Regions from separate parts of the Bradyrhizobium sp. LjRoot220 genome, predicted to be linked through region 2. Evidence: predicted binding sites of a transcription regulator. Region 2 holds the regulator's gene; each other region holds the start of a gene.
The links. Region 2 encodes PhoB, which activates phosphate uptake and scavenging genes when phosphate is short. Its sites were predicted from a motif close to TGTCATNNANCTGTCAT; they were not measured.

Region 1: a site for PhoB is predicted at 1,841-1,857, ahead of ACSQ84_RS25500 (alkaline phosphatase). Genes of this name have one in related genera too.
Region 3: a site for PhoB is predicted at 2,148-2,164, ahead of phnG (phosphonate C-P lyase system protein PhnG). Genes of this name have one in related genera too.

What each region holds. Positions count from the first base shown of each region.
Region 1 is NZ_CAXUPS020000006.1:446,438-454,247, reverse strand. Features, by position in the region: gene ACSQ84_RS25500 (alkaline phosphatase) at 1-1,757, opposite strand, end outside; gene argG (argininosuccinate synthase) at 1,908-3,245, opposite strand; gene ACSQ84_RS25490 (phosphatase PAP2 family protein) at 3,364-4,119, opposite strand; gene ACSQ84_RS25485 (hypothetical protein) at 4,159-4,650, opposite strand; gene rlmN (23S rRNA (adenine(2503)-C(2))-methyltransferase RlmN) at 4,796-6,013, opposite strand; gene ACSQ84_RS25475 (invasion associated locus B family protein) at 6,289-6,945, opposite strand; gene ACSQ84_RS25470 (SDR family oxidoreductase) at 7,107-7,810, opposite strand, start outside.
Region 2 is NZ_CAXUPS020000008.1:118,397-126,206, reverse strand. Features, by position in the region: partial or broken gene ACSQ84_RS28225 (LysR family transcriptional regulator) at 1-203, opposite strand, end outside; gene ACSQ84_RS28220 (tripartite tricarboxylate transporter substrate-binding protein) at 324-1,304, shown strand; gene ACSQ84_RS28215 (protocatechuate 3,4-dioxygenase) at 1,313-1,891, shown strand; gene phoB (phosphate regulon transcriptional regulator PhoB) at 1,900-2,601, opposite strand; gene phoU (phosphate signaling complex protein PhoU) at 2,682-3,398, opposite strand; gene pstB (phosphate ABC transporter ATP-binding protein PstB) at 3,410-4,231, opposite strand; gene pstA (phosphate ABC transporter permease PstA) at 4,228-5,073, opposite strand; gene pstC (phosphate ABC transporter permease subunit PstC) at 5,077-6,075, opposite strand; gene pstS (phosphate ABC transporter substrate-binding protein PstS) at 6,303-7,313, opposite strand; gene ACSQ84_RS28180 (ATP-binding protein) at 7,454-7,810, opposite strand, start outside.
Region 3 is NZ_CAXUPS020000004.1:23,338-31,147, reverse strand. Features, by position in the region: gene phnE (phosphonate ABC transporter, permease protein PhnE) at 1-507, shown strand, start outside; gene phnE (phosphonate ABC transporter, permease protein PhnE) at 504-1,367, shown strand; gene phnF (phosphonate metabolism transcriptional regulator PhnF) at 1,375-2,103, opposite strand; gene phnG (phosphonate C-P lyase system protein PhnG) at 2,223-2,681, shown strand; gene phnH (phosphonate C-P lyase system protein PhnH) at 2,681-3,289, shown strand; gene ACSQ84_RS18435 (carbon-phosphorus lyase complex subunit PhnI) at 3,292-4,395, shown strand; gene ACSQ84_RS18430 (alpha-D-ribose 1-methylphosphonate 5-phosphate C-P-lyase PhnJ) at 4,392-5,276, shown strand; gene phnK (phosphonate C-P lyase system protein PhnK) at 5,269-6,060, shown strand; gene phnL (phosphonate C-P lyase system protein PhnL) at 6,069-6,767, shown strand; gene ACSQ84_RS18415 (alpha-D-ribose 1-methylphosphonate 5-triphosphate diphosphatase) at 6,782-7,810, shown strand, end outside.

The sequences.
Region 1 (7,810 bases), on a different contig from region 2:
TTCGCCGCGGCGAGCCCCAGCGCGTCGACCATCACGCGGAAGACCTCCGTATTGTCCATCGAACCCCTGACCCGTTCGCTGCCGGGCCCGGTCGCGGTCAGGATGACGTCTTCGCCGGAATGCACGCTGGCGTTCATCATCGCCGGCAGATTGCCGGGCCGCAGCACGGCGCCGGGAACGCCCTTGTACTTTTCGTTGGCCTTGAAGGTTCCGTCGTCGTCTCCCTTCATGGTCGGGTCGTTCGGGCCGTCGAGTTTGGGGCGGAAGGTCTCGTAATGGTCGGGCAGGCTGGCCGAGAAGATGGCGAGCCGCCGGCTGACGTCGACGCGCGACGGATAGCCGTCGGCATCGGGCGCCGGGTAATTCGGGAAGCCGGCCTTGTCGTAGACGCCGACGCGCTCGCGCATCGGCGCCTCCGACGTCGTGTTCATGTCGTGATTGATGGTGCCGACAAGAGCGTTGGGGTGGTTATGGTCCGGTGTGACCAGGATCAGGGTGTCGTCGCCGCGCTTGCTCGCCCAGTCGCGGGCGAGGCGCACCGCATTGTCGAGCATGATGGTGTCGTAGACGGCGCGGTCGAAGTCGAGGGCATGCGCGTATTTGTCGATCAATCCGGATTCCACCATCAGGAAGAAGCCGGCCTCGTTTTTCGACAGCACGTTCAGCGCGGCCTGGAGCTGCTCGGTCAGGTCTGGCTGCTCGGGAAATTTCTTGACGCCGCCGCCCTTGAGGAATTTGCGATCCAGCGCCCCGTCCATATTTCTCGTGGCGAACAGCCCGAGCAACTGGCGCGTCTCGGGTTTGGCCGCCAGCGCATTGAGTTCGCCTGCGGTCGTCGCCATGGCGTAGCCGGCGTCGCGGAACCGGGCGATATAGTCGATCTCGTCCTTGCGCTTGGATCCGGCCGCCGACTTCGGCAGGAAGTTCGCGCTGCCGCCACCCAGCAACACCTCGGGCCTCGCCGCGAAAAGCTGCTCGACAATCTCGTCATAGGCAGCCCGGCGGCGCGTATGCGCCACCATCGCCGCCGGCGTGGCGTCCTCGACTTCGGTGGTGGTCACGATACCGATGCTCATCTTAAGCCGGCGCTTGGCCAGGCTCGCGATGGTCTCGACCTTGGGATCGTCGAGCGCGTCTCTGGTGCGGTCGGCATAGACGCCCATCGCATTGACCGCGCTCTTGTGGCCGGTGGAATAGGCGCTGGCCGAGTTTGCCGAATCGGTGATGATCGAATCCGAGCCGGCGGTCGCCACCAGCGCCGTATGCGGCATGTCGTCCATCGCAAGCTTGCCGAGGCTCTTGCCCTCCGCAATGCCCTTGGAAAGCAGCCGCGCCGCGACGCGATGCGCAGGCGACATCCCATCGCCGATGAACAGGATGACGTTCTTGGCCTTGCGTGGCCCGGTGTCGTAGACCGTCCACGTCACCTTGCGGCTCTTGGTGCCGTCACTGACCTCGACGACGACCGGCCCGGGCTTTGCCAGTTCGACATCGCGAAGCAGCAGCGCGGATTGGTCCCTGCCGTCTTCGCGCTCGATGAACGTTGCGGCCCGGCCGAACACGGCGGCGTAGTCCTGGCCGTTGACGGTTACCTTCAGTTTCGCCTGGTCGACCCTGTCGGGGAATTCAACCTTGAAATCGAACTGCGCGCCGGAGAGGATTTCGGCGCGGTCGATCGGATAGACGGTTTGGGCAACAGCCGGCGATGCCGAGAGCAGGACGGCGAGGGTGATGACGGTGATTGGCTTGATCAAAATCGGCTCCGCGCGTGCTTGCCTGCGGAACAGCGACAAGCCGCTGCTTGCGCAGAAGTGAAGGCGATCAATTCTATCCAGCCCGAATGACACCTATGTAACGGCCGCCCGCAGCGATGCAGAGGTGGCGAAAAGAGCCCGGCCTCCGGCCGTTCAGTCCTTGTCGTTACCGAGCTTGAAGATTTCGGAACCATCGCCGCTCGATAGCAAGCCGGTGTCTGAATAAAGCTTCAGCTTGGCGCGGGTATCCGTGATGTCGAGGTTGCGCATGGTCAACTGGCCGATGCGGTCTGCCGGCGTGAACGCCGCATCCTCCACCTTCTCCATGCTCAGCCGTTCCGGCTTATAAGTCAGGTTCGGGCTCTCGGTGTTCAGCAGCGAGTAGTCGTTGCCACGGCGCAATTCGAGCGTCACCTCGCCGGTGACGGCGCGCGCCACCCAACGCTGGGCGGTTTCGCGCAGCATCAACGCCTGCGAATCGAACCACCGGCCCTGGTAGAGCAACCGGCCGAGGCGTATGCCGCTGATGCGATACTGCTCGATCATGTCTTCGTTGTGGATGCCGGTGACCAGGCGCTCATAGGCGATGTGCAGCAGCGCCATGCCGGGCGCCTCATAGATGCCGCGGCTCTTGGCCTCGATGATCCGGTTCTCGATCTGGTCGCTCATGCCAAGGCCGTGCCGGCCGCCGATGGCGTTGGCCTCGAGGAACAGCGCGACCGGATCCGCAAAGGTCTGGCCGTTCAGCGCAACGGGCTGGCCCTCCGCAAAACGCACGACGACCTTTTCGGCCTTGACGATACAATCGTCGCGCCAGAACGGCACGCCCATGATCGGATTGACGATCTTGATGCCGCTGTCGAGGCTTTCGAGATCCTTGGCCTCATGGGTTGCGCCCAAAATATTGCTGTCGGTCGAGTAGGCCTTTTCGGCGCTCATCTTGTAGGCAAATCCATTCGCGGTCATGAACGCCGACATTTCCGCGCGGCCGCCCAATTCGTCGATGAACTGCTGGTCGAGCCAGGGCTTGTAAATCCGAAGATTGGGATTGGTCAAAAGGCCGTAGCGATAGAACCGCTCGATGTCGTTGCCCTTGTAGGTGGAGCCATCGCCCCAGATGTTGACGCCGTCCTCCTTCATCGCCGCAACCAGCATCGTGCCGGTGACCGCGCGACCGAGCGGCGTGGTGTTGAAATAGGTGTTGCCGCCGGTGGAGACGTGGAAGGCGCCGGACTGGATCGCGGCAATGCCTTCGTGGACCAGTTGCGTGCGGCAATCCACCAGCCGGGCTTTCTCGGCGCCGAATTCCAGCGCCTTGCGCGGAATTTCGTCGTAATCGGCCTCGTCCGGCTGCGCGAGATTGGCGGTATAGGCAAAGGTGCGGGCGCCCTTTTGCTTCATCCACACCAGCGCCGCCGAGGTGTCGAGACCGCCCGAAAAAGCGATGCCGACTTTTTCCCCTTTGGGCAGGCTCTTCAGGATCGTACTCATCGTGCTTCCAATCGGTCGAAATGGCGGATGTCGTGTGCGGCTTTAGCTGCGCGAATAACAAACTTTGCGCTGATGGGCACGCCTTTAATAGCCCAAATGGCAACCGGCCGGGGTCAGATTAACCCGGCTGGCGCGAGCGCTTCGCCAGGCGGTTCCAGGGCCGGGCCCATCGTGCCAGCGCGGCCTCGACCGACGCATCGGAGACCCGGGTCGACGGCCAGCGGTACAGCCAGCCATGGGCCAGCCAGATCACCAGAAAGCTGACCAGGCCGGCGGCCGCCACATCGGTGAAGAAATGCCCGCCGAATGCCATCCGCAGCACGCTGGTGACGATCCCGAACAGGGTCGCCGCCGCATAGGCCAAAGGCCGCCACGCCGGCGGCGCCAGCGCCGCGGGCGCGTAGGTCCAGAACGCGGTGGCGCCCTCGCCGGAGAAGAACGAGCAGTTGCGCCCGCACGTGCCGCGCGGATCCCAATACGGCACGAATTCCTGGGGCCCGTTGAACTGCGTCACCACCACCGGCCGCGGCCGGCCCCAATAGCTCTTGAAGGTGAGGTTGGTGAGGACGACGGCGGATAGCAGGATGGTGCTGAGCAGGAATACCGCGGCACGCGCGGGAATGAACATCGGCCGGTCCGGCCGCACCAGCTTGACCACGATCGCCGCAAGCGACGGCAGTGCGAGCGCCCATGCGATCCACATCGCGGCGTCGCGGGCGATGGCGGCGAGCACGCTGCGCTTCAGCGGAAACGACGTGGTCTCGGGGTCGTAAAACACCGCCGCCAGCTTGAGATCGAGTTCGGGGAAAATTCCGAACAGCAGTCCGATGATGAGCGCCAGCCCAAGCGCGATGAGAAGTCCGGTCCGGTTCATGGCGCGGGGTTTAGCCGAGGGGATGGCGGATGGGAAGACTCAACGATGCGGCCGCGAATGCGCGGGCAGCGGCGGTGGCGGCCGCGAGGGTTTTGGCGGCTCGCGCCACGCGCCCGCGGTGCGGCCTGCGATCATCCAGTAGACCAGACCTGCGACGATGCCGGCCCCGGTCATGATTTCGAGATGGCGGCGGATGATGCCATCAAAGCGCATCGTCTCGGGATCGAACGGGACCAGACCGAGATAGCAGGCGCAGCCTACGATCGCGCCGCCGACCGCATAGGCCAGCACGCTGCGGACATAAAACGCTTCGGTGATCAGAACCACGATCAGCGCCGGCAGCAGCGCAAAGCCCGAGATGAAGATGAAGCCGAACCCCAGCACGACATTGATCGCGCCCTGATCGATCGGCCCTGCGCCGAGATCGCTGAATTCGGGATACAGCACCGCGCCGACCACGATCACCCCCGCCGCCAGACAGGCGAACAGGAATGCGAACAGGACCACGAAGAGGCGGCCGATCAGCGCCATTGCATCAAACCTATCTTGTCGTCATTGCGAGCGAAGCGAAGCAATCCATGCATCCTCGTCAATAGTGTGGATTGCTTCGTCGCCGCGCTCCCTTGCGGCAAACGCTTTGCGTTTGCCGCAGGCAATGACGGGTTTAGCAACAGCCTTAATCCGTCATCGCCATCGCGCGCAGCGCCTGGCGCTCGCGGGCGGACAATTTTTCGGTCTCCGATTTCAACTGGCCGCAGGCGGCGAGGATGTCGCGGCCGCGCGGCGTGCGCACCGGCGAGGAGTAGCCGGCGTTGAAAATATACTCGGAGAATTTTTCGATCTGGTCCCAGTCCGAGCATTCGTACTTGGTGCCGGGCCACGGATTGAACGGAATGAGGTTAATCTTGGCCGGAATGCCCTTGAGCATTTTTACCAGCAGTTTGGCGTCATCCATGGAATCGTTGACGCCCTTGAGCATCACATATTCGAAGGTGATGCGCCGCGCATTCGACGAGCCCGGATAATCGCGGCAGGCCTGCAGCAATTCGGCAATCGGATATTTGCGGTTGAGCGGCACCAATTCGTTGCGCAATTCGTCGCGCACCGCATGCAGCGAGATCGCCAGCATGACGCCCATCTCGTCGCCGGCGCGCACGATGTTGGGCACCACGCCGGAGGTCGACAGCGTGATGCGGCGGCGGGAAATGCCGATGCCTTCATTGTCGGCGACGATCAAGAGCGCATCGCGCACCGCGTCGAAATTATACAGCGGCTCACCCATGCCCATCATCACCACATTGGTGACGAGGCGGCTGCCGGTCGGGGTCTCGCGGTCGGCCCAGTCATTGAGGCGGTCGCGCGCCACCATGATCTGGCCGACGATTTCACCGGCGGTGAGGTTGCGCACCAAGCGCTGCGTGCCGGTGTGGCAGAACGAACAGGTCAGCGTGCAGCCGACCTGCGAGGAGACGCACAGCGTGCCGCGATCGGTCTCGGGGATGTAGACGCACTCAACTTCATGCGCCTTCTCGAGGGAATTGCCGCTCGGCAGCCGCAGCAGCCATTTGCGGGTGCCGTCGTTGGAGACCTGCTCGGCGACCACTTCCGGACGGTCGACGGTGAAATGCTGCACCAGTTGCGCGCGCATTTCCTTGGAGATGCTGGTCATCGCGTCGAAGTCTTTGGCGCCGCGGACATACATCCAGTGCCAGAGCTGCTGCGTGCGCATCTTGCGCTGCGCAGGCGCCACACCGATCTCGCCGAGCCGGTCGGCGATTTCCGCACGCGACAACCCGATCAGCGACGGCTTGGCCGGCGGCACATAGGTTTCGAGCGGAATTTTCTCGAGGGGAGCCTGAGCCGAGGAACTGCTCCCGATTGAAGCGACGGTCATCTTGTTCTGTTCCGAAAAATTTCTCCCTCATCCTGAGGAGCGGCGTCTTCGCCGCGTCTCGAAGGATGAAAGCCGGGCCTCGTGGTTCGAGACGGCGCTGACGCGCCTCCTCACCATGAGGGGAGAGCGGGGTACGTAGGGTGGGCAAAGCGAAGCGTGCCCACCGCAAGCGTTAATGGTGGGCACGGCGCGATGCGCCTTTGCCCACCCTACAAGTAGCACTCAAATAGGCCCTCCGGGGCCCACAAACAACGCCATTTTCGGCTCAAAACCGCTTAACGCCGGCAATCCTGCGCCAATTTGTCGAGCGCCTGCGACAGACCCTTCAGCGAGAAGATGTCCGTGGTCTCGGTGCCCTTGGCCGAAACGCCCTTGACGGTGACATCCGCCGCCTTGCGCATGGCATCGACCATCCGATCTTCTTCCGCCGCGTTCTTGATCCAGAGCCCGTCGCCCTGGGTATACATCGCATAGGACGCGCCGCCGACCTCGAGCGTGGATTCCGAACCCGGCTTCAGCGCATAGCCGATCATGATCGAGACCTCGTTGGTGACTTTTTCCGCCGGGCGCGTCGAGACGAAGGCGTAGGCCGGATCGCGCGGACGGTTAGGCGGATTGGTCTTCGACGACGACGGCTTTGCCAGCGCGAAACATACCTTCTTGCCGTTCGGCGTCGCGGTATAGGCGCCCCAGGTTCCGAACTGGCCGATCAGGGTCGGCTCCGCGCCGCCGGCGGCGGCCGCCGCGGCAGCCTCCGGTTTGGCGGCAGACTTCGCTGCTGCGGCCGGCTTTTCCGTTGCCGCGGGCCTGTCCGGTGCGGCGGGCTTGGCCGCCTCTTTGGCCCCCTTCGGGGCAGCGCTCTGCGCCTGCGCAAGGCTGGAGGCCCCGCACAGCAACGCACTCAGAACAAGGGATGTCAGTATCTGCCGCACGGACGACTGGTTCCCTCATCATTGTGACTGGAAGATGGCCCGACAACGCGTCGTGACGCCAACGATGGATAGCCGGAAAATGCCTTTTTGGGAAGGCAGTTACGGGCGTTGCCGCCGTGGCACCCACGGCCTTTTTGGCACCTCCCGCGCGCCGCGCGGGGTTAGCCTTTGATACGGCCCTCGCGCTGTTTCTGCCACTGTGCGTCGGTCCACTGCAGCAGGTCCTCGGCGCCGGAACTGCGCAAATGCGCGCCGCCATCCTGCACCACCATCTCGCCATTGATGTAGCCGGCCTGGTCGGAGATCAGGAAGCTCGCAAGGTTGGCGAGTTCGCCGTGCTCGCCGGCGCGGCCGAGCGGATTGCGCTGCGCCCAGCCCTCGTCGCGGCCCTCAGGGCGAAGCTGACCCGACGCGCCCGGCGTCGGAAACGCACCGGGCGCAATCGCCACCGTGCGAACGCCCTTCGGCCCCCACTCCACCGCCAGACTCCTGGTCATCGCCAGCACCGCGGACTTCGCCATCGCCGACGGCACGGTGAAGGCGCGGCCAGTGATGGTCGAGGTCGACAGGATGCTCAGCACCACGCCTTCATGGTTGCCCTCGATCCAGCGCTTGCCGGCCGCGAGCGTGCAATACATCGTGCCGTGCAGCGTGGGCCCCAGGATCGCATCCGCCGCGCGGAACGACAAATGTTCGGTCTGCGCGAGGAAGGTCGCGGCAGCATTGTTGACCAGAACGTCGATCGGCGCCTCGCGCCAGACCTGATCCATCATCGCATCGACCGCCGCGCCGTCGCGGATATCGCAACCGATCACCGAGACCTTGCCGCCGAGTTCTCCGCGCATCTGTGCCGCTGTGGCGTCCA
Region 2 (7,810 bases):
GTGAGTTCGGCGCCCCGCGAGCCGCGATCGAACAATCGCACGCCGAGCGTGCCTTCGATTTCGGATATCGCCTTGGAAACGGCGGGATGGGAAATGCTGAGCCTGGCGGCGGCCTTCGCCATGCTACCGGTGTCGGCGACCGCCATCAGGATATGAAGGTCGCGCAGCTTGAGGCGACGGCCAATTCGATCCGACCAGTCCATCGCGAGCCTTAACCCAGTAGTTACAGGGATGTCGCGGTTTTCGGTCTACCAGATAATGGTCGGGAGGACCAGAGTGGCGGCGGTTTCGATGATGATCGACAGCCCCATGAGGATGATCACATGATCACAAAACGAAGGTTCGTATCGCTGGCGTGCGCCGGCGGTATCGCCGCCATCATCCCCGATGCGATCCGGATGGCGGCCGCTGAGACCGTCTCGCGCATGCTGGTGGGCTTCGGCGCCGGGGGCGCGATCGACGTGATCGCCAGACTGCTCGTGGAGGGAATGAAGCATGACGCCCCTTCCTTCATCGTCGAAAATCGTCCCGGCGCCGGCGGGCGTCTCGCGCTCGGAGCGCTGAAGAACAGCCCGGCCGACGGCACGGCGATGATCCTGACGCCTGCCTCCAGCGTCGCCGTATTCCCCCATGTCTACAAGACGCTTGGCTACGACGCGTTCAAGGATTTCGTTCCGGTCTCCACGGTTTGCTCGTTTCCGTTTCTGATCACCGTGGGTCCGATGGTGCCGGCCGACGTCAGAACGATGCCCGACTTCGCCAAATGGTGCGCGGCCAATCCGAAGCAGGCGACCTATGGCACGGCTGCGGCTGGTTCGATGCTGCATTTCACCGGCGTGACGCTGGCCAAGGCGGCTGGCTTCGAATTCGTGCATCTGCCCTATGGCGGCCCGGGCGGCATCCAGGATCTGACGGGCGGTCGAATTGCCGCAACGATCTATCCAATCGGGACCGCGCTTCCACACGTGCAATCCGGCGCCATTCGAGCGCTGGCGACAACCGGGCCACAGCGATCGCCACTGCTTCCCGATGTGCCGACGGTCCGGGAAGCAGGATATCCGGCGCTGGAAGCGATTGAATGGTTCGGCATCTTCGTTCCGGCCCATACGCCGGCCGAAACGGTGAAACGCCTCAATGCGGCGATCCGTGCCGCCGTGAGTGCCGGCAGCTTCAAAACCGCCTTGGCCAGGCTTTCAATGGACCCTGCCGGCGAAACGCCGCAGCAATTTGCGCAGCTGGTCAGATCCGATTTTGACCGCTGGGGGCCGATCGTGAGGGCCTCCGGCTTTGCGCCGGAAGATTGAGGCGCACCATGTCCATCTCAACCAACACGCGCCGACACCGGACACCGGACCAGATTCTCGGTCCCTACTTCCCGACAGGCCATACGCCGGTCCCGCAAGCCGACCTGACCTCAGTCAACGGGATCGACGGGCTGGCGCGGGGCGAGATCATCGAAGTCACCGGGAAGATACTCAATCTCGATGGCGAGCCTGTCCGCGGCGTCCCTGTCACAATCTGGCAGGCCAATACGTTTGGCCGATACGTGCACGCCAACGACCCCAATCCGGCGCCACTCGACCCACACTTTGTCGGCTGCATCGGCATTCGTTCCGATGACGACGGCATCTACCGGATCAAGACCGTAAAGCCCGGCGCCTATCCGGCAGGCCTGGACTGGATGCGGCCGCCGCACATCCACTTCGAGGTTCACGGCCGGTTCGAACGGCTGATCACCCAGATGTATTTTCCGGACGAACCGCTCAATGCCTGCGACAGGCTGCTCAACGCCGCGCTGCGTCCGGATTTGTTGATCGCAAAGCCGGTTCCGTCGGAAGGAGGATCCGGCCACCGCGTGCTGAATTTCGATATTGTTCTGGTACGGGGCTAAGCCGTGCCCTACTCCACCTTCGCAAACCGGTCGTCCAGCGCGTAGCCGGCGCCGCGCACGGTGCGGATCGGGTCCTGCTCGCGGCCGGGATTGAGCAATTTGCGCAGGCGGCCGATATGGACGTCGACGGTACGCTCGTCGATATAGATGTCGCGGCCCCAGACGCTGTCGAGCAGCTGCTCGCGGCTGAACACGCGGCCGGGATGTTCCAGGAAAAACTCCAGCAGGCGATATTCGGTCGGGCCGAGATCGATCGGGCGGCCCGAGCGCGCGACGCGGCGCTTTTCGCGATCGAGTTCGATGTCGCCATAGGTCAGCACGGTGGCGAGCCGCTCCGGGCTTGCCCGCCGCAACAGGCCTTTCACCCGCGCCAGGAGTTCCGGCACCGAAAAGGGTTTGACGATGTAGTCGTCGGCGCCGGTAGCCAACCCCCGCACCCGCTCGCTTTCCTCGCCGCGCGCAGTCAGCATGATGATCGGCAGCGTCTTGGTCTCCGGCCGCGCCCGCAAGCGCCGGCACAGCTCGATGCCGGACAGGCCCGGCAGCATCCAGTCCAGCACGATCAGGTCGGGCACGCGCTCCTTTAGCCGTGTGTCGGCGTCATCGCCGCGGCCGACGGTTTCGACCTCATAGCCTTCGGCATCGAGGTTGTAGCGCAGAAGCGTGGTCAGCGCCTCCTCGTCTTCAACCACCAGAATGCGTGCGTTCATCTATATGAGCCTCTTGATATCCAAATACCTTGACGCGATTGCCGTATGCGAACGTTTCTGGTTACGCTGTTAGTTCCGCTTTAGTTGCCTGGCACCGTGGTGGCGAAATTGGTCATGTCGCCCTTCGGACGCTTGTCGAGCATCTGCTGGCCTTCGATCATGTAGAACACGGTCTCGGCGATATTGGTGGAGTGGTCGCCGATCCGTTCGATGTTCTTGGCGCAGAACATCAAATGGATGCAGAACGAGATGTTGCGCGGATCTTCCATCATGTAGGTCAGCAGTTCGCGGAACAGCGAGGTGCAGATGGCGTCGACTTCCTCGTCGCCCTTCCAGACCGCCATCGCCGCCGGCAGATCGTGCGAGGCATAGGCGTCGAGCACCGACTTGACCTGCGACTGCACCAGATCGGTCATGTGTTCGAGGCCGCGGATCAGCTTCAGCGGCTGGAAATCGTTCTCCAGCGCCGCGACCCGCTTGCCCATGTTCTTGGCGAGGTCGCCGATCCGCTCCAGATCGGTGGCCACCCGCATGGCGCCGACGATCTCGCGCAGGTCGACCGCCATCGGCTGGCGGCGCGCAATCGTCAGCACCGCGCGTTCCTCGATCGCGTGCTGCAGGCGGTCGATTTCGACGTCGGAAGCGACGACGCGCTTGCCGAGCGCGACGTCGCGGCGGATCAAGGCATCGACGGATTCGGTGATCATGCGTTCGACGAGGCCGCCCATCTCGGCGACGAGGCGGGTCAGTTCCTGCAAGTCGCTGTCGAACGCCTTGGCGGTGTGTTCAGAAACCATGTGTTATCTCCTCAACCGAACCGGCCGGTGATGTAGTCCTGGGTGCGTCGATCGCCCGGCGAGGTGAAAATCTTGTTGGTGTCGTCGAACTCGACCAGTTCGCCGAGATACATGAAGGCGGTCTTGTCGGAGACGCGCGCCGCCTGCTGCATATTATGGGTCACGATGGCGATGGTGTAATCCTCCGCCAACTCCTGGATCAGTTCCTCGACCTTGGCGGTCGAGATCGGATCCAGCGCCGAGCAGGGCTCGTCGAACAGGATCACTTCCGGGCGCACCGCGACCGTGCGGGCGATGCAGAGCCGCTGCTGCTGGCCGCCGGACAGGCTGAGGCCCGAGGCATTCAGCTTGTCCTTGACCTCGTTCCACAGCGCCCCGCCACGCAACGCCTTTTCGACGCGGCCGTCCATCTCTGATTTCGAGATCTTCTCGTACAGGCGGATGCCGAACGCGATGTTCTCGTAGATCGTCATCGGAAACGGCGTCGGCTTCTGGAACACCATGCCGACGCGGGCGCGCAGCAGATTGAGATCGAGCTTGGGGTCCAGAACGTTGGTCTGGTCGAGCATCAATTGCCCGGTCGCCTTCTGGCCCGGATAAAGATCGTACATCCGGTTGAAGATCCGCAGCAGCGTGGACTTGCCGCAGCCGGACGGCCCGATGAAGGCGGTAACCCGATGGGTGCCGAGCGCGAGGTTGATGTTCTTCAGCGCGTGGTGTTCGCCATAGTAGAAATTCAGGCCGCGCGCGGTAACCTTCGGCGGCGCGTCGGGCAGCGTGACCTGGGGAACGGGTCCGTTCGCGGAACTGACGGATACAGAGAGATCGTTCATTTTGCTGTCCTCTCGGCGCCGAGGATGCGGGCGCCAATATTCAGGGCAAGTACGGTGAGGGTGATGAGCAGGGCCCCGCTCCAGGCGAGCTGCTTCCAGTATTCGTAGGGGCTCTGCACGAAATTGTTGATGGTGACCGGCAGGTTCGCCATCGTCTTGGTCAGGTCGAGACTGAAGAACTGGTTCGACAGCGCGGTGAACAGCAGCGGCGCGGTTTCGCCGGCGACGCGGGCGGTAGCCAGCAGCACGCCGGTGATGAGGCCGGCGCGGGCCGCACGATAGGCGATCCGCTTGATGACGAGCGAGCGCGGCAGGCCGAGCGCGGATGCCGCTTCGCGCAGCGGATTGGGTACCAGCAGCAACATGTCCTCGGTGGTGCGCACCACCACGGGGATCACGATCACGGCCAGCGCCAGGCAGCCGGCAAAGGCCGAGAAGCCGCCCATCGGCACCACGATGGCGCCATAGACGAACAGACCGATGATGATCGAGGGCGCGCTGAGCAGGATGTCGTTGATGAAACGGATCACCGAGGTGAGCTTGTCGTTCCTGCCATATTCGGCGAGATAGGTGCCGGCGAACAGGCCGAGCGGCGCGCCGATGCCAACGCCGATCACGGTCATGATGATCGAGCCGACAATCGCATTGAGCAGGCCGCCATCGGTTGAGCCGGGCGGCGGGGTATTCTGGGTGAAGACCTGCAGGTTCAGACCCGCGAGGCCGTTATAGAACAGCGTGAACAGGATCAGCCCCAGCCAGGTGACGCCAAAAATCGCGGCGCTGAGGCACAGGAGCTTGATGATGACGTCGGCGCGGCGGCGGGATCGATAAATCGAATTCATGGTTCAGTTCCCCGCCTTCTTTTCCAGCCGCGACAGCATCAGCCGCGCGGACGCCAGCACGAAGAAGGTCAGCACGAACAGCAGGAGGCCGAGCAGGATCAGGCCGGACTGATGCAGCCCGTCGCTTTCGGCGAATTCGGAGGCGATAGCCGCCGAGATCGTGGTGCCCGGCGAAAACACCGAACCCGTGATCTTGAAGGCATTGCCGATGATGAACGTCACCGCCATGGTTTCGCCGAGCGCGCGGCCCAGCGCCAGCATGATGCCGCCGATGACGCCGACACGGGTGTAGGGAATCACGACGTTGCGGACGACTTCCCAGGTGGTGCAGCCGACGCCGTAGGCGGCTTCCTTGAGCACCGGCGGCACCGTCTTGAACACGTCGACCGAAATCGCGGTGATGAAGGGCAGCACCATGATCGCGAGGATCAGCGAGGCGTTGAACAGGCTGAGATAGGACGGCGGACCGGCGAAGATCGTGCCGAGCACCGGAACGCCGTCGAACACCTTGATCATGAACGGCTGAAAATGATCGGCCATGAACGGGCCGAGCACGAAGAAGCCCCACATGCCGTAGATGATCGAGGGGATGCCGGCGAGCAATTCCACGGCAATGCCGATCGGGCGGCGCAGCCACTGCGGACAAAGCTCGGTGAGGAAGATCGCAATGCCGAGCCCGACCGGAATGGCGATCATCATCGCGACCACGGACGTGACCAGGGTGCCATAGATCGGGCCGAGCGCGCCGAGGACCGGCGGATCGTTGGAAGGCGCCCAGCGCGAGGTGAACAGGAAGGAGAAGCCGTATTCCTTGATCGCCGGCCAGGCGCCCGCAATCAGGGAGACGATGATGCCGCCGAGGATGAGCAGGACCGAAATCGCGCAGGCGCGGGTGATCCAGTAAAATGTGATGTCGCCGAGCTTGAAAGCGCCGAGGGCCCTGGCACGATCGTAGGGTCCTGCAGCTTCCATCACGTCGCGCTGAACGGCCATGTCTGCCACGCCAATCCCCTGTACTTTATAACCCAACCGCCCCGGATCCGGTGCCGGTTTTGCACCGGACTTTTCAACCAGACCTCTGGTCAACCAAGTCTCTGGTAACCAGACACGCCCGCACTCGCCCTCCCGCCCGGAGGGAAAGACCCAACCCGGGAGACCCGAGTTGGGTAAAGTGGGAGCACGCTCCCATTGTCGCCAGGCCGGAACGCGGCCCGGCTCGTGTTCGCGGCTTAGCTCTTGATGTCGGAAGACCAGGTCTTTTCGATCATCTTGACCACCGAGTCCGGCATCGGAATGTAGTCGAGTTCCTCAGCCATCTTGTCGCCCTTCGCGAAAGCCCAGGTGAAGAACTTGATGGCTTCCTTGGCGGCCGCCTTGTCGGTGGGGTCCTTGTGCATCAGGATGAAGGTCGCACCGGTAATCGGCCAGGACGCTTCACCGGGCTGGTCGGTGAGGATCACGAAGTAGTTCTTGGCGCTGGTCCAGTCGGCGTTGGCGGCTGCGGCCTGGAATGCCCCAATGGTGGGCTGCACGGCCTTGCCCGCCTTGTTGATCACCCCGGCGTGGGTCAGCTTGTTCTGCTTGGCATAGGCGTATTCGACATAGCCGATCGAATTCTTGGTCTGACCGACATTGCCCGCCACGCCTTCATTGCCCTTGGCGCCGACGCCTGCCGGCCATTCAACCGCCGTACCGGCCCCGACCTTGGTCTTCCACTCGGCATTGGTTTTCGAAAGGAAGTCGGTCCAGATGAAGGTCGTGCCGGAACCGTCCGAACGGCGCACCACGGTGATGGCGTCGCTCGGCAGCTTCACTTTCGGATTGAGCTTGGCAATCGCGGGATCGTCCCACTTCTTGACCTTGCCGAGATAGATGTCGCCGAGCAATTCGCCGGAGAATACCAGTTCGCCCGGCTTGATGCCTTCGAGATTGACGACCGGCACCAGGGCGCCCATCGCCTGCGGCCACTGAATCATGCCCTCCTTGTCAAGCTGCTCCGGCTTGAGGGGCATGTCGCTGGCACCGAAGGTGACGGTCTTCGCGATGATCTGCTTGATGCCGGCGCCCGAACCGATCGACTGATAGTTCAGACCATTGCCGGTCTCTTTCTTGTAGGCATCGGCCCACTTGGAATAGAGCGGGAATGGGAAGGTGGCGCCGGCGCCGGTGATGTCGGCCGCAAACGCCGACGTCGAGGCGGCCACGAGGCCTGCCGCGACGATTGTCTTGATGAAATTCATGGCTGGTCTCCATCTGGTGAGCGAAGCGCCTGTTACGCCCGATCGCGCTCACGCCGCCCATTTAGGTGCGGTCGATAGAGCTTTTACGAAGGTTCGATGACAGTTGGATGACAGTCGCAAGCGATTGAAATCGCTAAACTTTATACCGCCACCGGGGGCTTGGCCTGGGGGAAACAGGCGGTAAAAGTGGCGCCGTTTTTGGGCACGCTTTCGATCAAAAGCCGTCCGCGATGACGGTTAACAATATGTTTCACCAAGGATAAACCGAGCCCGGTTCCACCCTGCGCCCGGCTGTCGCCGACATCGACCCGGTAGAACCGCTCGGTCAGCCGCGGCAGGTGTTCCGGGGCAATTCCGGGCCCGAAATCGCGCACCAGGACGCGCACTTCCGGCGTGCCGTCGGTAGAGTTCGCCTGCACCAGCGAAACGATGACCTTGCCGCCGGACGCGCCATATTTGAGCGCGTTCTCGATCAGATTTTCGAACAGCCGCAGCAG
Region 3 (7,810 bases), on a different contig from region 2:
ATCGCGAATGTTTTCGTTCGCAGTTTGGTGCGGCGTTTGCTTGAATTTTGCCGCACGGTGCCGGAGATCGTTTTCGCACTATTGTTTGTTTACGCCCTAGGGCTCGGTCCGGTACCCGGAGTCCTGGCCATCGCCATTCACACGGCCGGGGCGCTCGGCAAGCAGTTCGCCGAAGTTACCGAAAACATCGATATGAAGCCCGTCGATGGTGTCCGCGCGACCGGATCGAGTTGGGTGCAACAAATCCGTTTTGCCGTCGTGCCCCAGATCCTGTCTAATTTTGTAAGTTATACGTTGCTGCGCTTCGAAATAAACGTACGCGGCGCATCCGTGATGGGCTTTGTGGGGGCCGGAGGAATCGGCAAGGAGTTGCTGGGATCAATCCGCCAGTTCTATTACTCGGACGTCAGCGCAATTCTGTTGATGATCATTGCGACAGTGATTGTTATCGATCTCCTCACCGAGCGCTTGCGCCACCGACTTCTCGGAATTGAGGGACATCGATGATGTCGCAACCGTCGTCGCTCGCCGGGGCTGACCGGGCTCGCCTGGCGCAGGCCTATCCCGACATTTTCAGGCCGTCGCCGTTGAAGCGAATGCAGGTGGTGACGGTCGCCGTTGCCCTCGTCGGATTGTTCGTGTTCGGCATGGTGTGGCTGGGCTTCTCGTTCGAAAAATTGGTAACCGGAATAAGCCGTCTAGGCGTCATCATCGGCTTGATGTTTCCTCCAAGTCCGGGCAGCTTGCTGCATCTTTACCTCAAGGGTCTCGCTGAAACCCTCGCCATCGCCTTTCTGGGTACGCTGCTGGCAGCGGTCATCTCGTTTCCGCTTGCTTTCATCGCCGCCAAGAATGTGGTCGGTCAGCGTATCCTGCATTTCCTGTCGCGCCGCGTTCTCGATACGATACGCGGTGTCGATACGCTGATCTGGGCACTGATCTTCATCAATGTGGTCGGGCTCGGGCCATTCGCCGGCATTTTGGCAGTCGCGATGTCTGACATAGGGTCGTTCGGCAAACTGTTTTCCGAGGCGATTGAGACCGCCGACACCAAGCCGGTCGACGGTGTGACCTCGACCGGAGGATCTGCGCTTCATCAAATTCGATTTGGCGTGGTTCCTCAGGTGCTCCCGGTCATCCTGAGCCAGGTGCTCTATTACTTTGAATCAAACACGCGCTCCGCGACCGTGATCGGCATTGTCGGTGCGGGGGGAATCGGCCTTTACCTTTCGAACGAGATCAATCAGCAAAACTGGGATCATGTTGCATTCCTGATCATCATGGTTCTTATCACAGTTGCGGTGATAGATTTTATCTCCGCTCGGCTGCGGTTCGCGATCATTGGCCGGGGGGCGGTACGCGACTAGCTCAACGTCACCTATCCTCCACCAGAAACTCCACGCGTTCGGCGGCAAAGCGCGAGTGCTTGGTTACGATTGGCGTGCCGTCGGGATCGACGTCGGTGCTGTCGACCACAAGGATCGGACGTCCCAGCGCGAGTTCCAGCCGCGCGGCGTCGGTGGCGTCGATGATCCCCGCAGTGATCCTGGTCGAGGCGCGGCGGTAATCCCGAATGCCGTAATGCGCGACCAGCTTGGTCATCGAGCGCACACTGGCGAAGATGCGCCCGGCGTCGGGAAAGCGTTCGGCGGAGAGCCATGAGGTGCTGACGCAGATTGGCGTGCGGTCGGCGAGCCGCACCGACTCGATCCGGACCAGGGGTGCGCCGGTCTTCAGCCCGAGTTCCCGCGCCAGTTCACGTGTTGCGGCATCGTCGGACGCATCGATCAGCAGGCCGCGCGGTTCATGGCCGCCGGCGCCGACGATTTCGGAAAACCGCGTCCGCGAACGCAAGGGATAGGCGAGGCGCTGGGTCTCGACATAGGTTCCGCTGCCGCGCTCGGCGCGCACCAGCCCGCGTTCGGCGAGCATAGCCAGCGCCCGGCGCACCGTATGGCGATTAACCCGATAGGTTTCGGCGATCTCCATCTCGCCCGGCAGCTTTTCGCCCGCGGCGAAGCGGCCCTCGGCAATGCCGCGTTCAATCCCGTCGGCAACCTGCCGCCACAACGCCACACCCGAGGCTGCGTCCTGCATGCTCATGGCGTGAAACTACCCGGAACGATCATCCGAAAAAACAACCCTGTTGTCACCAAACAGTCATGGCGTTTGGTTATGAAGTTGTCTATTAGCATAGACAACTTGATTCCGGCAAGGTGGATATGACGGCAACCGAGAACGACAAGCAGACGCAGCGCAAGGCGGTCATGGCGGTGCTCGCGCATTCCGAGCCATCGGAGATTTCGGGCCGGCTGGCGGCGATCGCGCTGCCGGCGCACGAAAACCTGCGCGAGCCGGAAAGCGGCCTCGTGATGGTGCGCGGCCGCATTGGCGGCGACGGCGCGGCCTTCAACCTCGGCGAAGCCACGGTGTCGCGTGCTGCGGTGCGGCTTTCGAGCGGTGAGGTCGGCTTCGGCTACACGCTCGGCCGCGACGCTGAGAAGGCGCGGATGATCGCGCTGTGCGACGCCATGGTGCAGTCGGATCAATTCGCAGGTCTGGTCGAGGCAAAGGTGATCGCGCCGCTGCGCGCGGCGATCTCGGAAAAGCGGAACCGCAAGGCCGCCGAGGCGGCGGCGACGCGGGTCGATTTCTACACCTTGGTGCGGGGAGAGGGCTGATGACGACCGTTGCCGAACTGCCCGCGGGGTTTGCCGACAAGGTGTTGTCGGCGCAATCGACCTTCCGCTCCGTCATGGATGCGCTGGCGTGTCCCGGCAGCGTTCAGCGCATTGCCGCCGTCGCCGGTGCGCCTGCCGCGATGATGCGCGGCACCGCCGCCATTGCGTTGACGCTGTTCGATCATGATACGCCGATCTGGCTCGACAGCCGGATGTCGGCGACATCAGATGTCGCCAAATGGCTCAAGTTCCACACCAGCGCGCCTGTCATCGCGGATTCCTCGATCAGCAGCTTTGCCTTGATCGGCAGCCCCGGCGAGCTGCCTGCGCTCGACCGCTTCGCATTCGGCAGCAATGAATACCCGGATCGTTCGACGACGCTGATCCTGCAGGTCGAGAGCCTGATGCAGGGGCCCGCCCTCGAACTGCGCGGGCCGGGCATCGACGGCACAGCACTCCTGCAAGCCGCGATCCGGCCGCATGATCTGGTCGAACGGCTCGCCGTCAATGCCGCGCTGTTTCCGCGCGGCATCGACGTCGTGCTGGTCCATGACGACGCGATTGTCGCGATACCGCGCACCACACGGCTGGTCGCGAGAGGAGGCTAGACATGTACGTTGCCGTCAAGGGAGGAGAACGCGCCATCGAGAACGCCCATCGGCTGCTGGCGCATGAGCGGCGCGGTGATCGTGACGTTCCCGAGGTGTCGCTGTCCCAGATCTCCGAACAGCTTTCGCTCGGCGTCGACCGCGTCATGACCGAAGGCTCGCTGTACGATCGAGAACTCGCGGCCCTCGCAATCAAGCAGGCGCGCGGCGACATGATCGAGGCGATCTTCCTGGTGCGCGCCTTCCGCGCCACGCTGCCGCGCTTCGGCGCCACCGAGCCGGTCGATACCGGCGCGATGCAGGTGCGGCGGCGAATATCCTCGACCTTCAAGGATATTCCGGGGGGCCAGATACTTGGGCCCACCTTTGACTACACCCATCGCTTGCTCGATCCACAGCTCGCGGAGGGATTTTCTCCGGAAGCGCCGGAGACAAGCGAAGCGTCGCTCGCGGCGACGCCGCGCGTGACAGACATTCTGGGCCGTGACGGCCTGATCGAGCGCTCGCCCGAGGTGGATGCACAGGCGCCGGTTGGCGATCTCACGCGCGAACCGCTCAGCTTCCCGGCCGATCGCGATCTGCGCCTGCAGAACCTGGCGCGCGCCGACGAGGGCTTTCTGCTGGCACTCGGCTATTCCTCGCAGCGCGGCTACGGCCGCAACCATCCCTTTGCCGGCGAAATCCGGTTCGGCGAGGTCGAGATCGAATTCATGGCCGAGGATGTCGGCTTCGCTGTGCCGCTCGGCGCCATCGCGATGACTGAATGTCAGATGGTCAACCAGTTCAAGGGCTCGGCCACCGAGGCGCCGTGTTTTACGCGCGGCTATGGGCTGGCGTTTGGCCAGAGCGAGCGCAAGACCATGTCGATGGCGCTGGTCGATCGCACGCTTCGCGCCCGCGAGCTCGGCGAGGAAGTGATCGCACCCGCCCAGGACGAGGAGTTCGTGATGTCGCATTCGGACAATGTGCAAGCGACCGGCTTCGTCGAGCACTTGAAGCTACCGCATTACGTCGACTTCCAGTCCGAACTCGGCCTGCTGCGCAAATTGCGCAAGGAGTTCACGGAAGCCACAGAGGCGCCGCCGATGCAGGAGGCCGCGGAATGAACGCGCCGACGTATAATTTCGCCTATCTCGATGAGCAGACCAAACGAATGATCCGCCGCGCGATCCTCAAGGCGATCGCGATCCCCGGCTATCAAGTGCCGTTCGCCAGCCGGGAAATGCCAATGCCCTATGGCTGGGGCACCGGCGGCGTGCAGGTCACGGCCGCGATCCTCGGGCCCGAAGACGTGTTGAAGGTGATCGACCAGGGCTCCGACGACACCACCAATGCGATCTCGATCCGCAAGTTTTTCGGCAAGACCGCGGGCGTCGCGACGACGACCGCGACCGCTGACGCCACCGTGATCCAGACCCGGCACCGGATTCCCGAAGCGCCGCTGAATGGCGGGCAAATTCTGGTCTATCAGGTGCCGATCCCCGAGCCGCTGCGCTTCCTCGAGCCGCGCGAGACCGAAACGAGGCGCATGCATGCGCTCGGCGAATATGGCCTGATGCACGTCAAGCTGTATGAAGACATCGCGCGCTTCGGCCACATCGCGACCTCCTACGCCTATCCGGTGAAGGTCAACGCGCGCTACGTGATGGACCCGTCGCCGACGCCGAAATTCGACAATCCGAAGATGGACAATTGTCCGGCGTTGCAATTGTTCGGCGCCGGCCGCGAGAAGCGCATCTATGCGATCCCGCCATATACCACCGTGGTATCGCTCGACTTCGAGGATCATCCGTTCACGCGCTACCGGTTCGATGCGCCTTGCGCGCTGTGCGGGGCCGACGATTCCTACCTCGATGAAATCGTCACCGACGACAGAGGCGGCCGGATGTTCGTCTGCTCCGACACCGATTACTGCGAAGGCCGCCAGTCGGCCGGTCATCGCGGCAGCGAAAGCGCGGCACCGCACAAGGAGAGGGCGCATGGCTGAGCAAGCCCTCGACGATCAGCCGCTTCTGGTCGCCGAAAACCTCGGCAAGAATTATGGCCGGCTGGTTGCCTGCCGCGACGTGTCGTTCGCGCTCTATCCCGGCGAGGTGCTGGCTGTAGTCGGCGAGTCCGGGTCGGGCAAGTCGACGCTGCTGCAATTGCTGTCAGCGCAGCTGGCGCCGAGTGCGGGCAGCGTCTCGTACCGGATGCGCGACGGCGTGCTGCGCGATCTCGCCGCGTTGGGCGAAGCCGAGCGGCGCTTCCTGTTCCGCACCGACTGGGGCTTTGTGCACCAGGACCCCGCGCAGGGCCTGCGGATGGCGGTTTCCGCCGGCGCCAATGTCGGCGAACGGCTGATGGCGGTGGGCTGGAATCACTACGGCCGCATCCGCGACACGGCGTCATCCTGGCTGGAGCGCGTCGAGATCGATACCGACCGCATCGACGACGCGCCCCGGACCTATTCGGGCGGCATGCGGCAACGGTTGCAGATCGCACGCAACCTCGTCACCGAGCCACGGCTGGTGTTCATGGACGAGCCGACCGGCGGCCTCGACGTGTCGGTGCAGGCGCGGCTGCTCGACCTGATGCGCAGCCTCGTCAGTGAGCTCGGCCTCGCGGCCATCGTCGTCACCCACGACCTTGCGGTGGCGCGGCTGCTGTCGCACCGCGTGATGGTGATGAAGGGCGGCCGGGTCATCGAAACCGGGCTGACCGACCAGGTGCTCGACGACCCCCGCGAACCCTACACCCAACTGCTCGTCTCCTCGATTTTGCCGGCATGAGCCAACCAATGACCGCGATGATCGACATCAGCAACGCCGAAAAGACCTTCACCATGCATCTGCAGGGCGGCGTTGAACTGGCTGTGGTGCGCGGGGTCTCGTTTCATGTCGCGCCCGGTGAATGCGTGGTGCTGTCGGGCCCCTCGGGCGCCGGCAAATCCTCAATCCTGAAGATGATCTTCGGCAATTACCGCTGCGACGGCGGCCGCATCGGCATCCGGCATCAGGGCACCGTAATCGATCTCGCCACCGCCGAGCCGCGGCAGGTGCTCAGCGTGCGCCGTTCTACGATCGGCTATGTCAGCCAGTTTTTGCGCGCGGTACCGCGGGTGGCGACCATCGACGTCGTCGCTGAACCCCTGATCGTGAACGGGATTGCCCGCGCGCAGGCGCGCGAACAGGCCGGAGCCCTTTTGCGCCGGCTCAACATTCCTGAACGGCTGTGGGCGCTGCCGCCTTCGACGTTCTCGGGCGGTGAACAGCAGCGCGTCAACATCGCGCGCGGCTTCATTTCCGATCTGCCGATCCTCCTCTTGGATGAACCCACGGCTTCGCTCGACGCCGCCAATCGCGCCGTCGTGGTGGAATTGATCGCCGGGAAGAAACGTCAGGGCGTGGCGATGGTGGCGATCGTCCATGACGACGAGATACGCCATTTGATCGCCGACCGGATCGTCGATGTGACCTCGTTTGCCTCGGCTGCATAGGGAAGAGAAGTGAGATGAGCGCGTCGAAGCACGAAACCATTTTGGGCAATGCCGGCATCGTCCTCGCCGATCGCGTGATCGCGCGCGGCTGGGTCGCCATTGCCGATGGCCGCATCGCCGAATTCGGCGAAGGCGACGCCCCCGGGCGAGCCGAGGACGCCGCCGGCGACCTCGTGATGCCCGGCCTGATCGAACTGCACACCGATCACCTCGAGGCGCATTACGTGCCGCGCCCAAAGGTGTTTTGGGATCCGATCGCCGCGGTCGTGTCCTACGATGGTCAACTGGCCACTTCGGGCATCACCACGGTGCTGGACTCGCTGCGGGTCTGGCGCGAGGACGGCGCCGAGGACGTCGATGGCCGGGCTGGCATCCTCGCGAAGGCGATCACGTCGGCGCGTGAGGAAAACCTGCTGCGCGCCGATCACTTCCTGCATCTGCGCTGTGAAATCCCGATGCCGAGCGTCGTCGAGGAAGCCAAGGAACTGATCGACCGACCGGACATACGGCTGATGTCGCTGATGGACCATACGCCGGGGCAGCGCCAGTTCCGCGATGAAGTGAAGCTGCGCGATTATTACCGCGGCAAGGGCGGCGGCATGACCGACGCCGAGCTCGACGTGCTGTTCGAGCGGCGCTTTGCCTACCAGAAGACCTATGCCGCGACCAATATGCGCGAGATCGTGGCGCTGGCGCATCAATACGCGATACCGCTTGCCAGCCATGACGACACCACCGAGGAAAACGTGCTCGACGCCGTCCGTGATCGCATTGCGGTCGCGGAGTTCCCCACCACGATGGAAGCGGCGCGTGGTTTGCACCAGGCCGGCATCGGCATCCTGATGGGCGCACCGAACGTGGTGCGCGGTGGTTCGCATTCCGGCAACATCGCCGCCGTCGATCTCGCCCGCGAGGGGTTATTGGACATCCTGTCGTCCGATTACATTCCCTCGAGCCTTTTGATGGCCGCACTTCAATTGCCGCGGCATGTTCCCGCGATCGATCTTGCCTCTGCCGTGCGCACCGTCACCAAGACGCCGGCG